DNA from 2 places in the Pseudarthrobacter sp. WHRI 8279 genome. Region 1 is predicted to be linked to the other one. Evidence: riboswitches for the same ligand, from Rfam matches in the RefSeq annotation. Region 1 holds a riboswitch; the other holds the start of a gene.
The links. A riboswitch is a leader RNA that binds a small molecule or an ion and turns the genes downstream of it on or off. The one in region 1 is predicted to bind guanidine.

Region 1 (9,566 bases):
TGGGACCGCGGCACAGAACTCGCCGGCTACGCGAAGATCCAGACCGCGCTGGAAACCACGCTCTATTTCTGCGACCCGCACTCGCCCTGGCAGCGCGGCACCAATGAAAACACCAACCGGCTCCTGCGGTTCTGGTTCGAAAAAGGCTCCGACCTCTCGGCCCATACCCCTGAGGACCTCAACCGCATCGCGGCAAAGCTCAACCGCCGCCCCCGACCGACCCTCAACCTCGATACCCCAGCCAACCGGCTAAACCAGCTGCTGCAAGCGGCCTAACCACCCCGCGTTGCTCCCACCACTTGACATTGCCGGCTCCGAAGGCTCCATACCTGGACAAAAACTCTCAGTGAGTCAGGGGAGCCGGGTTGCCCGCACCACGACGTCGGCGATTGTTGCGTGCTGGCCCTCCGGGCCGGTCACCGGACGCTCCCGGCTGGTCTGGACCTCCAGCTGCCACTCCGGTCCGTCCAGTCCCAGTTCCTGGACCAGCTCATCGCCCGTGTAGAACATCCCGCGGTGGTGGTGGCTGGCGCCGCCCCACGGCGGCAGCCGGTCCGGGTGGTGGCCCACCACCAGCAGTGTGCCGCCGGGCTTGACCGCGGCCGCAGCCGTGCGCAGCGGGCCCTGCCAGGCGAGCTCCTGGGAGTGCAGGAACTGCGTGGTCACCAGATCGAACGAGTTCCCCGGCTGCCACTGCTCCAGGTCCGCCTGCTGCCAGGTGATCCGGCTGGCGATGGCGCCTTCCGCGGCGTGGACGCTTTCCCGGGCCAGGGCCGCCTTCTCGTGCGAGCGGGCACGGTCCAGGGCCACCGCGGAAACGTCGACGGCGGTGACGGTCCAGCCCTGCTGGGCGAGCCAGATGGCGTCCGCGCCTTCACCGCAGCCCAGGTCCAGCGCCTTTCCCGGCCGCAGGCCCCCGGCTTCCCGGACCAGCTGCGGGTTGGGCTTGCCGCTCCACATCTGGGGTTTGCTCCGGTACCGCTCATCCCAGGTGACCGCGGCGTCCGCTGGCGTTCCGTGCGGAAGGCCCGGGCCGCCGTCGTTCTTGTCATGCTGCGTCTCGTGCTGGTGGGCCGCGTGTTCGCTCATGCCACAAGCCTGCCCCGCAGCGCCAACGAAGGCAACGCCCCCAACCAGGTAGCAGCACATGTCGTTATGGGTGCTCGAAGCGACATATGCTGCTACCTACTTGGGGGTCGGACGCAGCCGGGGAACGGGCCGGCTGCGGCGGGATGCTAGACTGGTGGAACTTGATGTGCAGTGATGCCCAGGTTTTCCTGTTCGGAGGTACCCCTCCAGCCAGGGACTGGGCTTTTTTCATGTGAGAGGCACATCCTGCGTCGATGAACGCGTTCCATTTGGTCCCGTCTGACTGCCACAATTTGCAGCGGCCCGGTTGATCACCTGACTTTTCTTCGGCGAACCCCTGGTCCAACCGGCACCGGGGGCCGATATCCGCCTGGATACCGCCTGAAAGACCGTATAAATACATGACTACTTTTTCTGCCCTCGGTACACCCAAGGCCCTTGCAGACACCCTCACCGCACAGGGAATTGTTGAACCGTTCCCCATCCAGGTCAAGACCCTCCCGGACACGCTGTCCGGGCGTGACGTCCTGGGCCGCGGCCGGACAGGATCCGGTAAAACCATCGCTTTCGCCATCCCGCTTGTAGCAAGACTCGCTGAGCGGGAAGCCAAGCACTTCCGCAAGCCCGGACGCCCCATGGGCCTGGTCCTGGCACCCACCCGTGAACTGGCCACCCAGATCAACGCCACCATCGAGCCGCTGGCCAAGGCTGCCGGCCTGAACACCACCGTGATCTACGGCGGCATCTCCCAGGCGCGCCAGGAAAAGGCGCTGCGTGCCGGCGTCGACATTGTGATCGCCTGCCCCGGCCGCCTGGAGGACCTCATCCGCCAGCGCGTCCTCACCCTTGAGGCCGTGGAAATCACCGTGCTGGACGAGGCGGACCACATGGCCGACCTCGGCTTCCTGCCCGTGGTGAAGAAGCTCATGGACATGACCCCCAGCCAGGGCCAGCGCCTGCTCTTCTCTGCAACGCTGGACAACGGCGTGGACAAGATCGTCCAGCGCTACCTGTCCAACCCGCTGACCCACTCCGTGGACGATCCGCAGGCAGCGGTGACCACCATGGAGCACCACGTGCTGGTGGTCAACGACCAGACCGTCAAGAAGCAGCTGATCGTTGAGCTTGCCTCCGGTGCCGGCCGCCGCGTACTTTTCATGCGGACCAAGCACCACGCCCGCAAGCTCGCCAAGACCCTGACCGACGCCGGGATCCCCGCCGTGGACCTGCACGGCAACCTGTCGCAGAATGCCCGCGACCGCAACCTGGCCGAGTTCTCCTCCGGTGACGTCCGCGTCCTGGTGGCCACCGACGTCGCAGCCCGCGGCGTGCACGTGGACGACGTCGAACTGGTCATCCACGTTGACCCGCCCACCGAGCACAAGGCGTACCTGCACCGTTCAGGCCGTACCGCCCGCGCCGGTTCCGACGGCACCGTGGTCACGCTGACCCTCCCCGAGCAGCAGACCGACGTCAAGAAGCTGATGAAGGCTGCCGGCGTGGAGGTCAACTTCGAGCGCGTCACCGCCAACTCCCCGCTGGTTGCGGAGCTGGTGGGCGAAATGGCCGAGAAGATCGATCCCCGCACCCGCGCTGCGCTGCTGGCCAAGAAGGCCGCACAGCAGGGCGGCGGCACCTCCACCGGTGCCAACGCCGAGCGCAAGCGGGCCCGCCGCCAGGCTGCACCCACTGCAGGCGGGCGTGGCGGCCGCGGTGGACGCGGCCGGGTTTCGGCTGAGCCCACCCGCACCGACATCCCGCGCGCCGAGCGCCGTGCCGTCGCTTTCGAAGGCCGGACCGAAGCCCGGGCAGCCTTCGACCGCGTGGCTGAGCAGAACGAGGACCGCGCGGTAGCGGCAGCAGCCGCCCGCCGCAACAACCGCGGACGCGGCACGGCCTCCACGCACCGCAACGACGTCCCCGCGGCAGGTGGCCGTGCATCGGCTGGCCGCGGTTCGGACGGGCGTGCAGAATCACGCGTCACCCGCACTGACGCCCCGCGTGGCGGCACCGGACGTCCGGCCAGCTCGGGCCGTCCGGCTTCCTCAGGCGGCCAGCGCAGCGGCCGCCCGGCAACCGGCCAGCGTGCCGCAGCCGGCGCGGGAACGGGTGCCCGGACCGGCGGACAGCGCTCGGCAGGGGCCGGCGCAGCCAGCGGCGGCAACAAGGCCGTATGGTCCTCCAACACCGGTGGCACCTCTGGCGGGTCCTACGCCGGCAACGGCGGCGGTTCCGGCCGTCCCGCGCGCAGCGGCCCCCGCCGCGCCTCGGCTCCGGCGTCCAACGAACGGCGCAGCCGCTAGGCACCAGCAACGTCCGAAGGGCCCAACCAGGGATGGTTGGGCCCTTCGCCTTTTAACTGGAGTATTCCGGCGGTTGACGCGGAGCTGTCAGTCGCGCCCGGTCACCAGCCGCGTGCGCGCCACTCCTCCAGGTGGGGCCGCTCGGCCCCCAGGGTTGTCGGCTTGCCGTGGCCCGGGTGGACCACGGTGTCATCCGAGTAGGCCCCGAACAGCCGCTGGGCTACATCGTCCAAAAGCTGTGTGAAACGCTCGGGATCGTTCTGGGTGTTGCCCACGCCGCCGGGGAACAACGAATCGCCGGAGAAAATATGCGCGGGTCCTTCGGGGTCCTCATAAACAAAGGCAATCGAGCCGGGCGTGTGCCCGCGCAGGTGGACCGCCGTAAGCGTAAAGCCGTCCACGGCCACCGTGTCCCCGTGCTCCAGGTTCCGGTCCGGCGCAACCGGCAGCGCATCGGCGTCGTCAGTTCCTGCGGCAGTGGGGGCGCCGGTTGCCCCCACCATCTCCTTCAGTGCCCGGACGTGGTCCCAGTGCTGGTGGGTGGTGGCAATGGCAGCGAGCTTCGGCGTCGCGGATGTGTCCGCGGCGGCGTCCCGCAGCAGCTGCCGGATGGCCGGCGCATCATCCGCGGCGTCGATCAGCACCTGTTCGCCGCTGGCTTTGGCAGTCAGCAGGTACACGTTGTTGTCCATCCCGCTGACCGAAATCCGGCGGATGGTGATGTCACGCAGGTCATGAATGAGTGAGTCCATGGGCTTGAGTTTATTCGCGCCCCTCCGAGACCCAGGCGGGATCGGCGGAACGGGAGCCGACGACGGCCTCCGAGGCTTCGCCAAGCGCGTCGAGGTGCGCCGGGGTCAGTTCCCGGTCCAGGGCGCCCAGGTTCTCGTCGATCCGGTGCGCTTTGCGGGTGCCCGGGATGGGGACGACCGGCAGCCCCAGCCTTCTGCCCTGGGCGAGCAGCCAGGCGAGGGCGACCTGTGCCGGCGTCGCGTCCAGCTGGTCCGCGACGGACTGCACCGTGTCCACCACCGCCTGGTTGGCGCCGGCGGCATCCGGGGCGAAACGGGGGATCCGGCGCCGGAAGTCGTTGTCCCCCAGGCTTGAGGCGTCGACGGTGCCGGTGAGGAATCCCCGGCCCAGCGGCGAGTACGGCACGAAGCCCACCCCCAGGGCGGCAGCGGCGGGGACAACGTTGCGTTCGACGTCGCGGCTCCAGATGGACCATTCGCTCTGGACAGCGGCTATGGGATGCACGGCACTGGCTTCCTCCAGTTCCTGGGCCGTCACCTCGGACAGCCCCAGGTGCCGGACCTTGCCCCGCTGCACAAGCTCCGCCATGGCTCCCACGGTTTCCGCCATGGGAACGCGGAGGTCGCGGCGGTGCATGTAGTAAAGGTCGATCACGTCGGTGCCCAGCCGGCGCAGGCTGCGGTCCACGGCCTTGCGGATGTAGGCAGTATCGCCGCGGATGTCCGTGTAGCCGTCCGCCGGCGTGCCCACCAGCCCGAACTTGGTGGCCAGCTGGACCTCGTTCCGCCGCGCCTTCAGCAGCTGAGCGATCAGTTCCTCGTTGCTGCCGCCGCCGTAGATGTCCGCGGTGTCGATGAAGCTGACACCGGAGTCCACGGCGTGGTGCAGCGTGCGGAGCGCGTCCTCCTGGTCCACCTCCCCGTAGACGGGCGTCAGGGCCATGCCGCCGAAGCCGAGCCGGCTGACGTCGAGTCCGTCGCCGAGGGTTACCGCGTGTGCCATGAGTTCTCCTGTTTCTTTGCCATTGCCAGCGCTGTTTTCGGATGCTGCTGGTAGTGGTAACCCCCTAGTGCCAGGGAATAATCCTGCTGGCCGCCGGACGGGTGGCCTCGATCAGCACGGCGTTGGCCTGGTCCGGGCCGGCTGCCCACGCTTCTGCCGCGGCCCGCTCCATCCCGAACGAGATGTGCCGCTCCACCAAGCGGTTCAGCCGCAGTGCCGGGGGTACATCAACAAACCAGACCTCGTCCAGCTGCGACCGGATGTCCTTCCAGGGTTCCTGTTCAAACAACAGGTAGTTGCCTTCCGTGATCACCAGGGGCACCTCCGCAGGGATGGCGATGGAGGCCGCCACCGGTTCATCAAGGGTGCGGTTGAACTCCGGGGCGTACACCACTGCCTCGTCCCGCCGAACCAGGCGGCGCAGCAGCGACAGGTACCCGCCGGCGTCGAACGTGTCGATGGCCCCCTTGCGCTGCCGCAGCGGCGTGCCCTCAATGATGGCGTTGCCCAGGTGGAAGCCGTCCATCGGCACCACCACAGCCTGCCCGGGCCCGAACTGCTGCTGCAGCCAGGCAGCGAAGGTGGACTTGCCGGCGCCCGGCGCGCCCGCGATGCCCAGCAGCATCCGCCGCCCGCCGTGCGGGGCGCCGTTCAAGGCGCCGCGCAGCGCAGCGACGGCCTCGGCGATCTCGGGGGAGTCCATGGCAAAAGCCTAGACTGCCGAAGCTCAGCGGCGGGCCGTTGGCTCCGGCGTGGAGCTGCGGGGTGCGTGTTCGGCCGGCAGAGCCTTGAGGCCGGCTGCGCAGCCGACGATCCCCGCAATGAACACAACCTTCAGCACGCTGAATGGCTCCACGCCGGTGGCCATCGCCCAGCCCACAGTCAGCGCGGCGCCCAGGCCCACCCATACCGCGTAGGCGCTGCCCAGCGGAATGGTGCGGATAGCCCAGCCCAGGCCCAGCATGCTCAGGGTGGCTGTCACGGCGAAAACAAGGGTTGGGCCGGGCCGGCTGAAGCCGTCGGACAGTCCGAGGGCCGTGGCCCATACGGCTTCGAGGACAGCGGAGGCCAGGAGCACCAGCCAGGGAAGTGAACGCCGCAGCATTACGCCACCACCTTCAGGCCAACCACGCACACGGCGATGCCGGAGAGCAAAAGGAGCCGCGCCGCCGTCGGACGTTCCACCCTGGTGACCATGGCATAAGCGGAGGTCAGCACTACGCCTACCCCAACCCAGACCGCGTAGGCGGTGCCGGTGGGGATGGACTGCATCGCGATGGCAAGGCCGCCCGTGCTCGCGGCGACGGAGACCAGGAAGAGGGCCGCGGGGGCCAGGCGCTGCCGTCCGGAGGCCTGGAAGGCGCGGTGCAGGGAGGCGGCCCAGACGGCCTCGAGCGCTCCGGAGAGAAGAAGTATTAGCCACGACATGGCAGATCCTTTGGCCAGTCTTGTCGCGTTCCGGGTACTGAACCGTCGTCCGGAGGCTCAGGTGCGGAGCCTTGGTTTCCAGCGTAGCAACGCCCGACGGCGGCGGGCACTTTTGGTGCCCAACCTCACCAGGGGTGCCTGCCGGGCGGGGCTAGAGGGTGCCGCCGGCTGCCTCGGGGGCAGAGGCGTCACGGCCGCCGTCGCCGATGGTTTCCCGGGCAATGAAGTTTTCGATGTCGAACAGGTTGTCCGCGCGCTCTGCGATGTTCAGCAGGGTGGTCATGGAGGCCACCTCCTCCACCTGCTCCTTGAGGAACCACAGCATGAACTGCTCGCCCAGGGCATCGTTTTCGCCGCGGGCAGCCCGGAACAGGTCCTCGATGTTGCGGGTGACTTCCTTCTCCTGCTGCAGCGCCAGGGCCAGCGGCTCGGTGACGGAATTGAAGTCGTTGCGGACGGCCGGAACGCCGGGGATGGTGAAGGCAATGTCCCGGTCAAGCATGTACTGCACCATCATCATGGCGTGGTTCCGTTCCTCCACGGACTGGCGGTAGAAGTAGCGTGCCAGCTGGGGGAGGTCCTGGTTGGCGAACCAGGTGGCCACGGCAATGTACTGCTGCGATGCGGTGAACTCGTTGCCGATCTGGGTGGACAGGAGCGCATTAAAGGATGAAGTGGTCATAGCCCGAGTCTAGGGACGGCCCGGGGGCGCCACCAGTGTGGAAAGGCTCTGCTTCTCCAAGGCAAGGCTGCCCTCTGGCCAAGGCAAGGCTGCCCTCTGGCACCCGGGTCAGCCGGCCCGCTGCGCCAGCAGCTGTTCCACCCTTTCCGGGGCGTAGAGGCTCTCCTCCACGAGCTTGCACAGTCCAACAGCCGTGGCCGTCCGGCTGTCAGCGGAGACCACCTCAAGGTCCACCAGGGAGGGTTCAAAAGCGTCCTCGAGGATCTGCTGCCGGCAGGCCCGCAGGAAGTCCGGTAGTACGCCCACGAGCCCGCCCACGGCAATCCGGCCGGGGTTCAGCGTCCCCACGGTGGCTGCGAGCGCCCGTCCCAGTACCCGCCCGGCTTCGGTGACGGCGGAGCGCACGGCGGGATCGCTGCCGCATGCATCAACGAGCTGCCGCAGGGTGCGGTAGCCGGTCAGTTCCGGTTCCGCGAGGAGCGCGCGGCCCGACGCCGCCGCCGCAAGGCAGCCGTCCCTGCCGCACCGGCAGCGGCGGCCCGCGGCTTCGGGAATCCGCACGTGCCCGATGTCCCCGGCGGCTCCGTGGGCACCGCGGACCAGGGCTCCCCGCACGATGATGCCGGAGCCGACGCCGGTACTGACCTTTACTGCCACAAGGGACTCAAGCGGCTCCCGGACCTCGCCCACGGCCATCGACCGGGCGTCATTTTCCAGCAGGACCGGGCAGTCGAGCTTCGCCTCCATGACGTCCTGCAGGCTTTGCAGGTCCCAGTGGGCAAGGACTGTGCGTTCCAGGCCGAGCCGGTGGAGAGGGTCCACCGGGGCCGGCAGTCCCACCCCGGCTCCCACAGGCTGGCGCCCGTCAAGGAGCCGGAGGGACTCCTCGATGACGCTGCCGGCCACGCCTTCCTGGGACTGGCTGATCTCGATGGGCAGCCGTGCGGAGGCCAGGATGTCCCGGCCTAGGGAGAGGAGATGGATGCTGGCGTGGGTGTGCCCGATCTCGATCGCGAGGACCAGCTTGCCGCGGTCATCGAAGCGCAGGGCCCGGGGCGGCCTGCCTCGCTGTGAGCGCAGTGCTGTGGATTCATAGACCAGGCCGGCAGTAAAGAGCGCATCCAGCCGCTCATAAAGGGTGGACCGGGCCATGCCCGTAATGTCCAGCAGGTCCGCGCGGCTGTATCCGGCAGGGCTTGAACGCAAGAGCTGGAGGACATGGCCGGCGCTCGTGGCAGGCCCTGCCGGAGGCTGGCCCGAGCCTCCGATGAGGGTCCTCTGCTGGGTCATGCTGTCCGCTCCCTTTGCCGTGCGCGGCGCACCTGTGCCGCGGTGTGATCATTGACGTGGTCTGGATCACACAATTATGATCGATCATCAGACAAAAATACTATCTGCCCTTGCAGCAGGAGGTTCCAATGTCGGATCTTGCCCATGACGTCAGCCGGCGGGCCTTGCTGAAGGGAGGGCTGATGGCTCTGGCCACCGGCCCCCTGCTTGCAGCCTGCGGCGTGAACACCAGCGGGAGCGGAGGCGAAGGCTCCGTCAACTTCCTTTCCACCCAGTTCTCCCCGGTGGAAGAGCGGCAGCGGTATGAAGCCACGCTGAAGAAGTTCTCCGGGGACATCCAAGTGGCCTACAACCCCGTTGACACCGGCGTCTTCAACACCACGCTGAAGTCCCAGCTTGCCGCCGGGAAGGTTGAGATAGGCATCGCGGCGGGCCTGCACAGCGACCTCATTCCCTTCGCGTCGCAGTTCGAGGACCTCAGCTCGCTCACCAGCGACCTTTCATCTGCCGGCTACTCCGAAGACCTGCTGGAGCTGGCGAAGCTCGGCACCGATACTCCCCGGTACATCCCCTGGATCCAGGCGACGTACGTGGTGGCGGTCAACAAGAAGGCGCTGGACTGGCTGCCGTCAGGTGCCGACGTCAACAACCTCACCTATGAGGACTTCCTGGCGTGGGCGCAGGCGGCCAAGGCGGCGAACGGGGGGCGCCCGGTGTTCGGTATTCCTGCCGGGCCGAAGGGCCTCCACCACCGCTTCTACCAGGGTTTCCTGTTCCCCAGCTTCACGGGCGGGCAGATCACCACGTTCCGCAATGCCGATGCCGTCACCGCCTGGACCTACATGCGCGACCTCTGGGCCAACATGAACCCGGCCTCGGCGAATTACGACTTCATGCAGGAACCGCTGGGCAACGGGGAAGTCCTGGTGGCGTGGGACCACGTGGCACGCCTTATCAACGCGGTCCAGGACAAGCCTGACGACTGGCTGATGGTGCCCGCCCCGTCAGGCCCGAAGGGC
Region 2 (9,566 bases), on a different replicon from region 1:
TCGTCAAACCTGGCGAAGTCTGCTGGTCGCATCGACACACCATGGGTGCGGTTCGCTTCGTGACGAAAGGTCACCCGGACGCCTTCACGACCGTCGACGGCGAGCGGCTGGCAATGGAGGACTTCGACCTTCTCATCACTCCGCGCTTCGCTTGGCACGATCACCACAACCCGAGCGACACCGACGTGGTGTGGCTCGACGGTCTCGACATCGGCCTGCTGTTCGCACTCGGACAGGTCTTCTACGAGCCCTACGGTGATGACAGCCAGAACGTGCGCCCGTCGTCGAGCGAGGGCATCGGCACGCGCAGCCACTGGCTGCGCCCGACGTGGGAGCGCGGCCGCGACAGCCGCCTGCCGATCCGTTACCCGTGGGCCGAGGCCAAGGCGCGACTCGACCTCTACGATCTCTCAGCCGGGAATGAGTTCGACGGACTCGCCCTGCGCTACGCCAACCCCGTGACGGGCGGGCCCACCATGCCGACCATGGACTGCTGGGTGCAGCGTCTCGCCCCCGGGTTCGATGGCCGCACGCACCGCCGTTCATCGAGCGCGATCACCTACGTCATCTCGGGTTCGGGCACGATGCAGACTGACACCGAGACGATCACGTTCTCGGCAGGTGATGTCATCACGCTCCCGAACTGGACGAACTTCCGGTGGACGAACGACTCCGCCACCGAGCCGGTTCAGCTCTTCTCGATGCATGACATTCCCGCGCTGCAGGCGTTCGGACTGCTCTATGAAGAGCCCGAGTCGATCCTCAACGCGACCCCTGCGCCCGCGAATCCCTCGCCCTCGCTCAAGCCGATCTACCGTCCCGGCGCGTTCTACGACCAGGACGAACTGTGACAGGTCGCACGGTCAGCTCCTCCGACATCGTCGGGCTGGTCGGCATCGTACCGACTCCCTCCAAGCCGGGAGCCGACCGTGCGGACGCGATCGACACCGTCGACCTCGAAGAGACCGCGCGCATGGTCGAGCTCATCGTCGCTTCCGGTGTTGACGTGCTGCTGACCAATGGCACCTTCGGCGAAGTCGCTACCCTCACTTATGAAGAACTACTGGCGTTCAACGACACGGTCATCCGTACGGTCGCTAATCGCATCCCCGTCTTCTGCGGGGCCTCGACGCTGAACACCCGCGACACGATCGCCCGCAGCCTCGCCCTGATGGGGCTCGGTGCGGACGGTCTGTTCGTCGGGCGACCAATGTGGCTGCCTCTCGACGACGAGCAGCTGGTGTCCTACTACGCGGCCGTGTGCGATGCCGTTCCGGCTGCCGCCGTCGTCGTCTACGACAACTCTGGAGTGTTCAAGGGCAAAATCTCCTCCGCCGCCTACGCGGCGCTGGCGGAGATCCCGCAGATCGTGGCATCGAAGCATCTCGGCGTACTGTCGGGCAGTGACGCCTACGCGAACGACCTGGCCGCTGTAAAAGGCCGCTTTCCTCTGTTGCCCACCGCGGACAACTGGCTCCCCTCACTCGAGGCCTTCCCAGGCGAGGTGCCGGCGGCTTGGAGCGGTGACGTGGCCTGCGGCCCCGAACCCGTGATGGCGCTCCGCCGTGCGATCGTGGAGGGACTCTGGGACGACGCCCGTACCGTGCACGAAGACATCGCGTGGGCCATGGAGCCCCTGTTCCCGGGCGGCGACATAAGTAAGTTCATGCCATACAGCATCCAGATCGACCGGGCCGAGTTCGAGGCCGCCGGTTACATCGTGCCCGGCCCCAGCCGGCATCCCTACGGCACCGCCCCAGCCGCCTACCTCGAAGGGGGCGCGGAGGTTGGCCGCCGTTGGGCGGGCATTCGCCAGAAGTACGTCGCAACTCTCGCCGAACCCGATCACCCGATCACCCAATCGCTCCACCCGCAGTAGAGCCGCGACTGCCTCAGCTGTGGGCAGAGCGGTCGTCTGATTATTCACATTACGGATCAACGGGGATCCCGTCTGAGTGACGACCTTCCCGGTGATTTCTAGATTGGAAAGGCGCCACCATCATGAACACAGTCCCCACACCTCCGACGGGCGTCCGTGCCTTCGTAGACTCGCTGCCCATCGGCCGGCGCCAGCGCATCATCGTGCTGATAATGTTCTTCGTCATGATCGCTGATGGCATGGACATCACAATTGTCAGCCATCTCTTTCCTCCGGTCATCCGCGACTGGGGCGTGCCAATTTCGGCGGTCACCCTCGTTGTCTCCGGCGGGGTCGTCGCAATGGCGATCGGAGCACTGGTCTCCGGCCCGCTCGCCGACCGCTGGGGCCGGAAGGGCGTGACGGTGGTCGGCTTCGTTTTGTTCTGCCTTGCCACTGCCGGGCTCGGACTGACAGGCGACATCTACTCTTTCGCGGCCTTCAGAATCATCTCGTGCTTCGGGCTCGGGGCCGTGATGCCGGTCGCTCTCACGATCGTCGCCGATTGGGTGCCCGCGGCAAGGCGGGCCCAGATGGTCAGCATCGCCTTCGCCGGTGTCGGACTCGGCAGCATCATCGGCGCTTACCTGGCTGCGGCTGTCATTCCCACACTGGGTTGGCAGGTCATGGTGCTGATCGCGGGCCTGACGCCTCTGATCATCCTGCCGTTCTTCATCGTGCTCGTGCCCGAACCGGCCATCATCTCTGTTTCGCGCGGCATTCCGGAAGCCCGCATCCGAAGCGCCCTCGCTCTCGTGGCGCCCGACCGCGACATCGCGGGTGTGGATCTCACCCGTGCGGGTCTCACCCTCGGTGCCGGCGAGGCGCGCGCGAAGGCTTTGTTCGCCGAGATACTGTCGCGGCCACTACTCGGAGTGACCCTGCTGATCTGGGGAGTGTTCTTCGTGGTGCAGGGGTCGGGCCTGCTGGTTCTGCAGTACATGCCGGTTCTTCTCCAGGCCCCCTCCCCCGGTCTGTCGACGGCCGAGAGCGGACTGATCGTCGCCATGTACGGCTGGGGCGCCTTGATCGGCCAGTTCGCGATCGCGTTCATCCTAAAGCGCTTTGATCGCTTCATCGCTCTGGCAGGTGTCACCCTCTGGGGCGTGATAGGCCTGCTGATCGTGGCCGCCTTCGGCACCGGCTTCGGCTTCTTCGGCTACTTCGCGCTGCTGTTCGCGATCGGATTGTCGCTCCCCGCGGGTGCGGCTGCCATGCAATCCATCACTACACTGGCCTACCCGGACCAGTTCCGAGCGACGGGAATGGGGTCGGCAGGATTCGCTGGTCGGCTCGGTACCCTGACCTATGGTGCACTCGGCGGGACCCTGATTGGCGCGGGCTTTGGCCTCACCACGATCTCGCTCGTGCTCGCCGTTCCGCTCGCCGTCTCGATTGGTCTAGTCTTCGGTCTGCGCGCCCTGTCCCGGCGTGCCGGGATCGCCGCAGAACCGCAGCAAATTCCCCCGGAGGTGGCCGATGCTGTTGTCAGCACCTGAGCTCGGTCACACGACGTCGCTATATACACCGCGCCGGCAGAGGCCCCGGCGTCCGGGCACTACCGCAGGCTCACAGGAAGGATATGGTTCGATAGCGGACCTCATTGAAGCCGCGGTGCTGCGGGAAGTGAAACGAATGCAGCGCAAACATAACCAGGGCAGAATGTGGGAGCCGGTACCAGCCGGTGCACTACGTCCGGGTAGACGGACTCTCAACGAAGAGAGACACCGGGCCTGAATAGATTTCCTTTCGCAGGGACAACAAGAAAGATAACGGGGCCGGGAACTGTGTGGTGCGGTTTCCGGCCCCACCTTCACGCATGGAACCCACCACCGATACTGTATTACATTATTACCAATTCTGTAGTACAATATAAGTGTGGCGATTCGATGGACAGACAGCGCAGCGAAGCACGGCATCGACCAGAGCGATGCACTGTTCGCAATGCAGAACTTCCTCTACCGGATCGAAAAGTTTGACGAACCGCGCATAGAGGGCGGTCAACGCCCGGACCTGTTCATCAACCCGTCACGAAACCGCCAGATGATGCTTGAAGTCATGGCGATCATCACCCCGCCGGCAGACATTCTGATCTTCCATGTGATGGAAGCCCGGAGGAAAATCATCGACATTGCAGAAGAGAGGCAGTGATGACCAGGACCAACGAACCAGCACTGACCAGCCAGGAACAGGAACGCTACCACCGGCTGGCAGAGTCGGCCGAGAACATGGATACCCTGCCCGAAGGCGCCGTGATCACCAAGAGCAACGGCCCAGGAGCCGGCCAGGCACTACTGGAAGCCGCTCTCGGATCACCGGAAGCCGTGCAACGCTCCGTGGGCCGTCCTTCACTAAGCGGCAAGGCAGCCCCGGCGCCAGTGCGCTCCTACCGGCTGACGGAGGAACTACTGCGCGAGCTGGGGGAGCGGGCCGAAGCTGAACACCGCAAACCCAGCGAGATTGTGCGCGAGGCACTGCACCAGTACCTGCACCGGGCATCTTAGGAGCCAGGCCCGCTTAGCTCTCCTGCCGGTAGCAGCCCAACCATCCCCATATCTCGACACCGCCACAGTCGCTGCGGCCCGTACCGCCGAGCTGGGGGGGACCATCGAGGGAGGCCCTAGCTGTATTGACCTGAGAGGTTAGTAACACGGCTGATCGGTGGCTGACCTTTGAGTGAGGTGTGGCCTCGATGATGATTGTAGTGATGGAGCCAGCCGGCGAAAGCAGCAACACGCTCGGCCTCTGAGCGGTACGGGCGGGCGTAGGCCCATTCATCGAGCATGGTGCGGTTGTAGCGCTCGACTTTGCCGTTGGTTTGAGGCCTGTAGGGGCGGGTGCGTTTGTGGCTGATCTTCGGGCCCAGCGCGTCCTGGAACGCGTAGGACCGGTAGCAGGAGCCGTTGTCCGTCAACACCCGTTTGACGACGATTCCGTGGGATTCGAAATAAGCGTTGGCGCGGTCCCAGAACCCGGCGGCGGTGTCCTTTTTCTCATCGGCCAGGATCTCGGTGTAGGCGAGCCGGGAATGGTCATCAACGGCGTTGTGCAAGAACGCGTAGCCCGGTCGCCGGTTCGCCGCCGTTCCGGTCTTATTCCGCCTGCCGGCGGCCCTGCCCAGGCTCCGGTGACGCCGCCGTCCGGGATCCGCCCGAGTTTCTTGATGTCCACGTGGACCAGCTCCCCGGGTCTGTGGTGCTCGTACCGGCGGATCACTCTGCCGGTTGCCCTGTCCAGCCACGACAGCCTGGCCAGCCCGTACCTGGACAGGACCCGGTGCACCGTGGACGGGTGGATCCCCAGCAGGTAACCGATCCGCGCCGGACCCCAGCGGCGGTTGACCCTGATCGCGATGATCCGCCGCTCCCGCTGCGGACAGGTTCTCCGGGGTGAGGTGCGGGGCCGGCTCGACACATCCTGCATGCCCGGCTCGCCATGCTCGCGGTAGCGGGCCGCCCACCGCGCCGCAGTCGTGACGGATACTTGGAAACGCTCAGCCGCCCGACGCAGCGGCCACCCATCCTCGACGATGCACCGGGCCAGTCGGAGCATGCCCTTCGGCGTCAGGATCGCGTTAGCATGGGACATTGAAGACCTCCTTGTGGATCGGACTCTTAGACAAGCCCCACTCCACTCGGAGGTCTTCTTTTTGTCACCTATCCACGCCGCGCGTTCCTAACGTTCGTGGTCAATACACCTAGCCGGCCTCCCTGCCAAGGAGTGAGATAAGCAACGCAAACGTTCAACGCCACCGGCCCGCCGAGAGGGCAAATGGTGGGTTATCGAGATTCCAGAACTTGGGCAAACCACCCAGGCCCGGAACGTCGCAGAAATTCAAGAAATGGCAACGGACCTCGCGGCCATTATCCGAAACGTGGACCCCTCAGAGGTTCAGGTCACCGTCGGCATCAACGCTAAAGAAGCACGCACTAGATACGCCCAGGATCAACGCAGCTATCTCTCATCCGGCGCGGCAGGAGTACCCGGGCCGCCCCACACCCAGCCCTCGCGCTGGTTACTCTCATGAAACGTCAGTAGGCTGGAGGACCGCACCACCCCCATATGGTGCGAGTGATGAGGGTTGTCCGAGACTGCGGCTCTTGGTGCCGGTGCCCTTGGAAGTTGCCCCCAGCTATCCAAGTCACCGGCACCACTACGTTAAAGCCCAGCCCGGATATCTACCCGGCCCGAGGTTTACTGATCGGTGCGAATCATGATCAGCGCGGACCCTTTCGGGATCTGCGCTTCCAGAGCTTCGCGGGCCTCATCGTAGGTTGCACCGCTGGCAGTAATCCGACTTGTCTCAGTCTCGCTACCGCTGCGCACAGTTCCCGTCAGCTCCACTTTCACACTTCACCATCTACCGCATTGGCTGTTGACTGTTAGTTCAGAATGGCGGTTTTTCACAGCTTAGTTTGGCGGTTGCTCGTCCTATAAGCCGATCCTCCAATGGACACTTAGGCCGCACCACGGCCCGCACCTGATGGCTCGTTCCTTAATGCAGCGCCTTCAGTCCAACGACGCCGACGACAATCATGGCCAGAAACAAGATCTTCAGCACAGACACAGATTCCGCACCGGTGGCCATGGCATAAACGACGGTCAAAACCGCTCCGATTCCCACCCACACTGCGTACGACGTAGCGAGGGGAAGCTCTCGCATGGCATAGGCGAGGCCGCCCATACTGAGGATGAGTGCAATGGCGAAGGCGATTGAAGGGCCTGGGCGGCTGAAGCCCTCGGACTTGCCCAAGGCAGTCGCCCACACGGCCTCTAGAACACCTGAAATAACGAGCACAATCCACGGCATGACGATCTCTCGTGGGCCGTCTTGTCGCACACCGGGTACGGCACCCATCGTCCGGGAGCCTACGTTCGAGGCTCCTTTTTAAGATCGCACGCCCGGCAAGTGGGGGCAAGCCCGGTTGCACGCGGCAGGAGTCCATGTGCCGTAACCGACGGTTTCCGAGAGGCCCTTCGGCTAGTCGGGACACGCCAGAATTGACCGCCTCGTTCCCCGTGCCCGGCTGTCTCCTCGAAATCCGTCCAGTAGGCCTTGCCGATGACGGTGTCACCGTCGAGCAGCTCGTAGCGTTGGCGGGCAGGATCGTTCCGGACCGTGATGGTGGCCTGCGGTTCCATAGTCGCTCCCTAATGTGCTTGCTTTCTGAGGTGCTTACCGGGGCTGGTGGTCGGGTCAGGCGCGGGGGCGCAGTCGGACCGAGGGCATGCCCGGGGCCGGCAGCGGGGCCGGCTGGCCGCCCGGGTAGGGACCGAATCGCGGGTAGGCAGCGCCGTCGTCGTAAATGCCGGCGGCGGGCGCGGTGGCCGGTTCGACGTCGATCTCGGCCTGCCACGCCGCGCGGTAGGCGAGGACCTCCTCGTGGGTGCGCCCAACAAAGTTCCACCACATCACGATCTGCTCTCCCAGCGGCTCCCCGCCGATAAGCACCAGCCGCACCGGGTCCGGTCCGGCCTCCAGCACCAGCGACCGCTGGCCGATGGGCAGGTAAGCCAAGTGGTCCACGGGTATCGGCGAACCGTTGAGGGTTAGGTCCCCGGCATCGAGCAGCACCCCATGCTCAAAGCCCGGATCCAGGTCCAGTTCCAGCCGTGCTCCGGGCTCCAGGGTTATCGAGGCGGCCAGCAGCGGCGGGGTGTAGGTCTTGACCGGGGAAGCGGATCCGGCGAGTGAGCCCACAAAGACCCGCAGCGCCGTTCCCTCACCCGTGACCGGAGTCGGTGCATAGTGCTCGAAAGCCGGGGGCATGTGCCGGGTTGCGTCGGGCAAGGCGTACCACAGCTGAACCCCGTGCAGGAGCGTGGTCTCTGGAGTGGAAAATTCTTGATGGGAAATCCCGCGTCCGGCGATCATGAGGTTGAGCTCGCCGGGGCGAACGAGCGCCTCGGCGCCGGAGGAGTTTCGATGGGAAATTCCACCAGTGAACAGCAGGCTGACGGTAGCCAAACCGGTGTGCGGGTGCCGGGGCACCCTCATTCCGCCGGACTGAGAGATCGGGTCGGGACCATAATGGTCCAGAAAGCACCATGACCCGATCAGGCTGCGCTGACGCTGCGGCAGGGTCCGGCGCACGGTCATTGCCCGCGGCCCGCCCAGCGGCACGTCCCGGGGGACAGTAGCTCCGCGGCGAACGGCGCGGTGCTCTCCGCGCACACGATTTCCTCGGGGTTTACATCCAGGTTTGTCACGATTCTGCTCCCGCAACGGCCGGACGGGTGGAGGTATTCGCGCGGGGCCGCACGGGATGTCGGGACAGGATCGAGACCCGGTTGAACGCGTTCATGGTGACCGCTGCCCACTGCAATGCCGGCCACTGCGCATCACTGAGCTGCAGGCGGGCCGCGGCCAGCTCCCTCACGCGCGTATCAGCGTCGGGCAGGACGGTGGCGGCCTCGCCGATGGCCAGCGCGGCCCGCTCCACGTCGGTGAACACCGCGGCCTCCCGCCACGTGGGCAGCACGGCCAGCTGCTGGCCGGTGACTCCGACCTCGCCGGCGTCGCAGCTGTGCAGATACAGGCAGTAAGCACAGCCGTTGAGCTGGGAGATCCGTACATTGACCAGCTCCACCACAGACCGGGACAGCCCCGCCTCCCCGGCCGCGGCGGCGACCTTCAGTGCCAGACCATTGAGCGCCTGCCAGCTGCCGGCATCGGACTTGTCCAGGAAAAAGAGGTCACTGGTGGTCATAGTGCTCCTTGTTCGTCGCCGCAGTCCGGAAGGCCAGGGACTAGTGGGGGACTAGTGGGACACGTCCCGGTCCTGGTCGCCGATATGGCCGGGGGCGTGGGCGTCCAGGACGCGCTGAACGAACGCACCGTATTCCTCCATGTAGTGGCGCAGGAAAGCGGCCGTGCCCTCGTCCCTGACTTCACCGTCGTCCCCGAACACATCGGCGTCGAACTTCACGTACGCCTCCGGGGCACTCAGCTGAGGTGCATCGAGAAAGCTCAACACCGTGCGCATCGAGGACTGCATCACGGCGGTACCGATATTGCCCGGGGAAGCACCGATGATGCCGGTAGGTTTCCGGGCGAACGAATTGGCCCCCCACGGTCGGGATCCCCAGTCAATAGCGTTCTTCAACGCTCCTGGGATCGACCGGTTGTACTCGGGAGAGACAAATAGGATGCCGTCGGAGGCCTCGATGGACTCCTTCAACGCCCTGCCTTCCGCCGGGAAATCGGCATCAAAATCGTAGTTGTAGAGCGGGAGGTCCCTAATAGGAATCTCGGTGAACTCAAGTTCCTCTGGGGCCAGTTTGATCAGGGCCTTGGATAATGTGCGATTGATGGAGCCGCTGGCCAGGCTTCCCACGAAGTATCCGATCTTGTACGTTTTTTCTGGCACTATCTCAATCCTTTCTAGCGTCGGCATGGCGCGCCGGCCATATTAAGGCGGGAACTCGGCAGTCCCTAGCACAGTTCAGCACAGTTCAATCCTTTCCGACAGGGAACCTCAGAACCCTTCGCCAGGCTGTGAGGCTGGCCACGACGGCCATTCGCCGGCATCGCTCAACGGAGTACCTTCGGTGGCCTCAGGGGGCGGAGGCTCCGTCGGGTTGCGCTGGGTGTCGCCGAAGCTGTATACGTCGAGTTCCATGGAGCGCCCCTAGGCCTGTGATCCGG

Region 2: another riboswitch for guanidine. It lies ahead of ABRP28_RS20305 (multidrug efflux SMR transporter); the one in region 1 lies ahead of ABRP28_RS13315 (multidrug efflux SMR transporter).

The regions. Positions count from the first base shown of each region.
Region 1 covers NZ_CP168162.1:2,881,559-2,891,124, reverse strand. Annotated here, with positions in the region: gene ABRP28_RS13350 (IS30 family transposase) at 1-276, shown strand, start outside; gene ABRP28_RS13345 (class I SAM-dependent methyltransferase) at 352-1,089, opposite strand; gene ABRP28_RS13340 (DEAD/DEAH box helicase) at 1,491-3,392, shown strand; gene ABRP28_RS13335 (MBL fold metallo-hydrolase) at 3,494-4,144, opposite strand; gene ABRP28_RS13330 (aldo/keto reductase) at 4,155-5,147, opposite strand; gene ABRP28_RS13325 (nucleoside/nucleotide kinase family protein) at 5,212-5,850, opposite strand; gene ABRP28_RS13320 (multidrug efflux SMR transporter) at 5,875-6,252, opposite strand; gene ABRP28_RS13315 (multidrug efflux SMR transporter) at 6,252-6,575, opposite strand; guanidine-III (ykkC-III) riboswitch at 6,585-6,650, opposite strand; gene ABRP28_RS13310 (ferritin) at 6,727-7,257, opposite strand; gene ABRP28_RS13305 (ROK family protein) at 7,366-8,547, opposite strand; gene ABRP28_RS13300 (ABC transporter substrate-binding protein) at 8,676-9,566, shown strand, end outside.
Region 2 covers NZ_CP168163.1:53,877-63,442, forward strand. Annotated here, with positions in the region: gene ABRP28_RS20270 (cupin domain-containing protein) at 1-851, shown strand, start outside; gene ABRP28_RS20275 (dihydrodipicolinate synthase family protein) at 848-1,879, shown strand; gene ABRP28_RS20280 (aromatic acid/H+ symport family MFS transporter) at 2,002-3,417, shown strand; gene ABRP28_RS20285 (hypothetical protein) at 3,398-3,655, shown strand; gene ABRP28_RS20290 (hypothetical protein) at 3,797-4,069, shown strand; gene ABRP28_RS20295 (ribbon-helix-helix domain-containing protein) at 4,069-4,422, shown strand; partial or broken gene ABRP28_RS20300 (IS481 family transposase) at 4,539-5,506, opposite strand; gene ABRP28_RS20305 (multidrug efflux SMR transporter) at 6,414-6,728, opposite strand; guanidine-III (ykkC-III) riboswitch at 6,739-6,805, opposite strand; partial or broken gene ABRP28_RS20310 (pirin family protein) at 7,116-8,128, opposite strand; gene ABRP28_RS20315 (carboxymuconolactone decarboxylase family protein) at 8,125-8,628, opposite strand; gene ABRP28_RS20320 (NADPH-dependent FMN reductase) at 8,680-9,288, opposite strand; gene ABRP28_RS20325 (hypothetical protein) at 9,397-9,540, opposite strand; gene ABRP28_RS20330 (superoxide dismutase) at 9,550-9,566, opposite strand, start outside.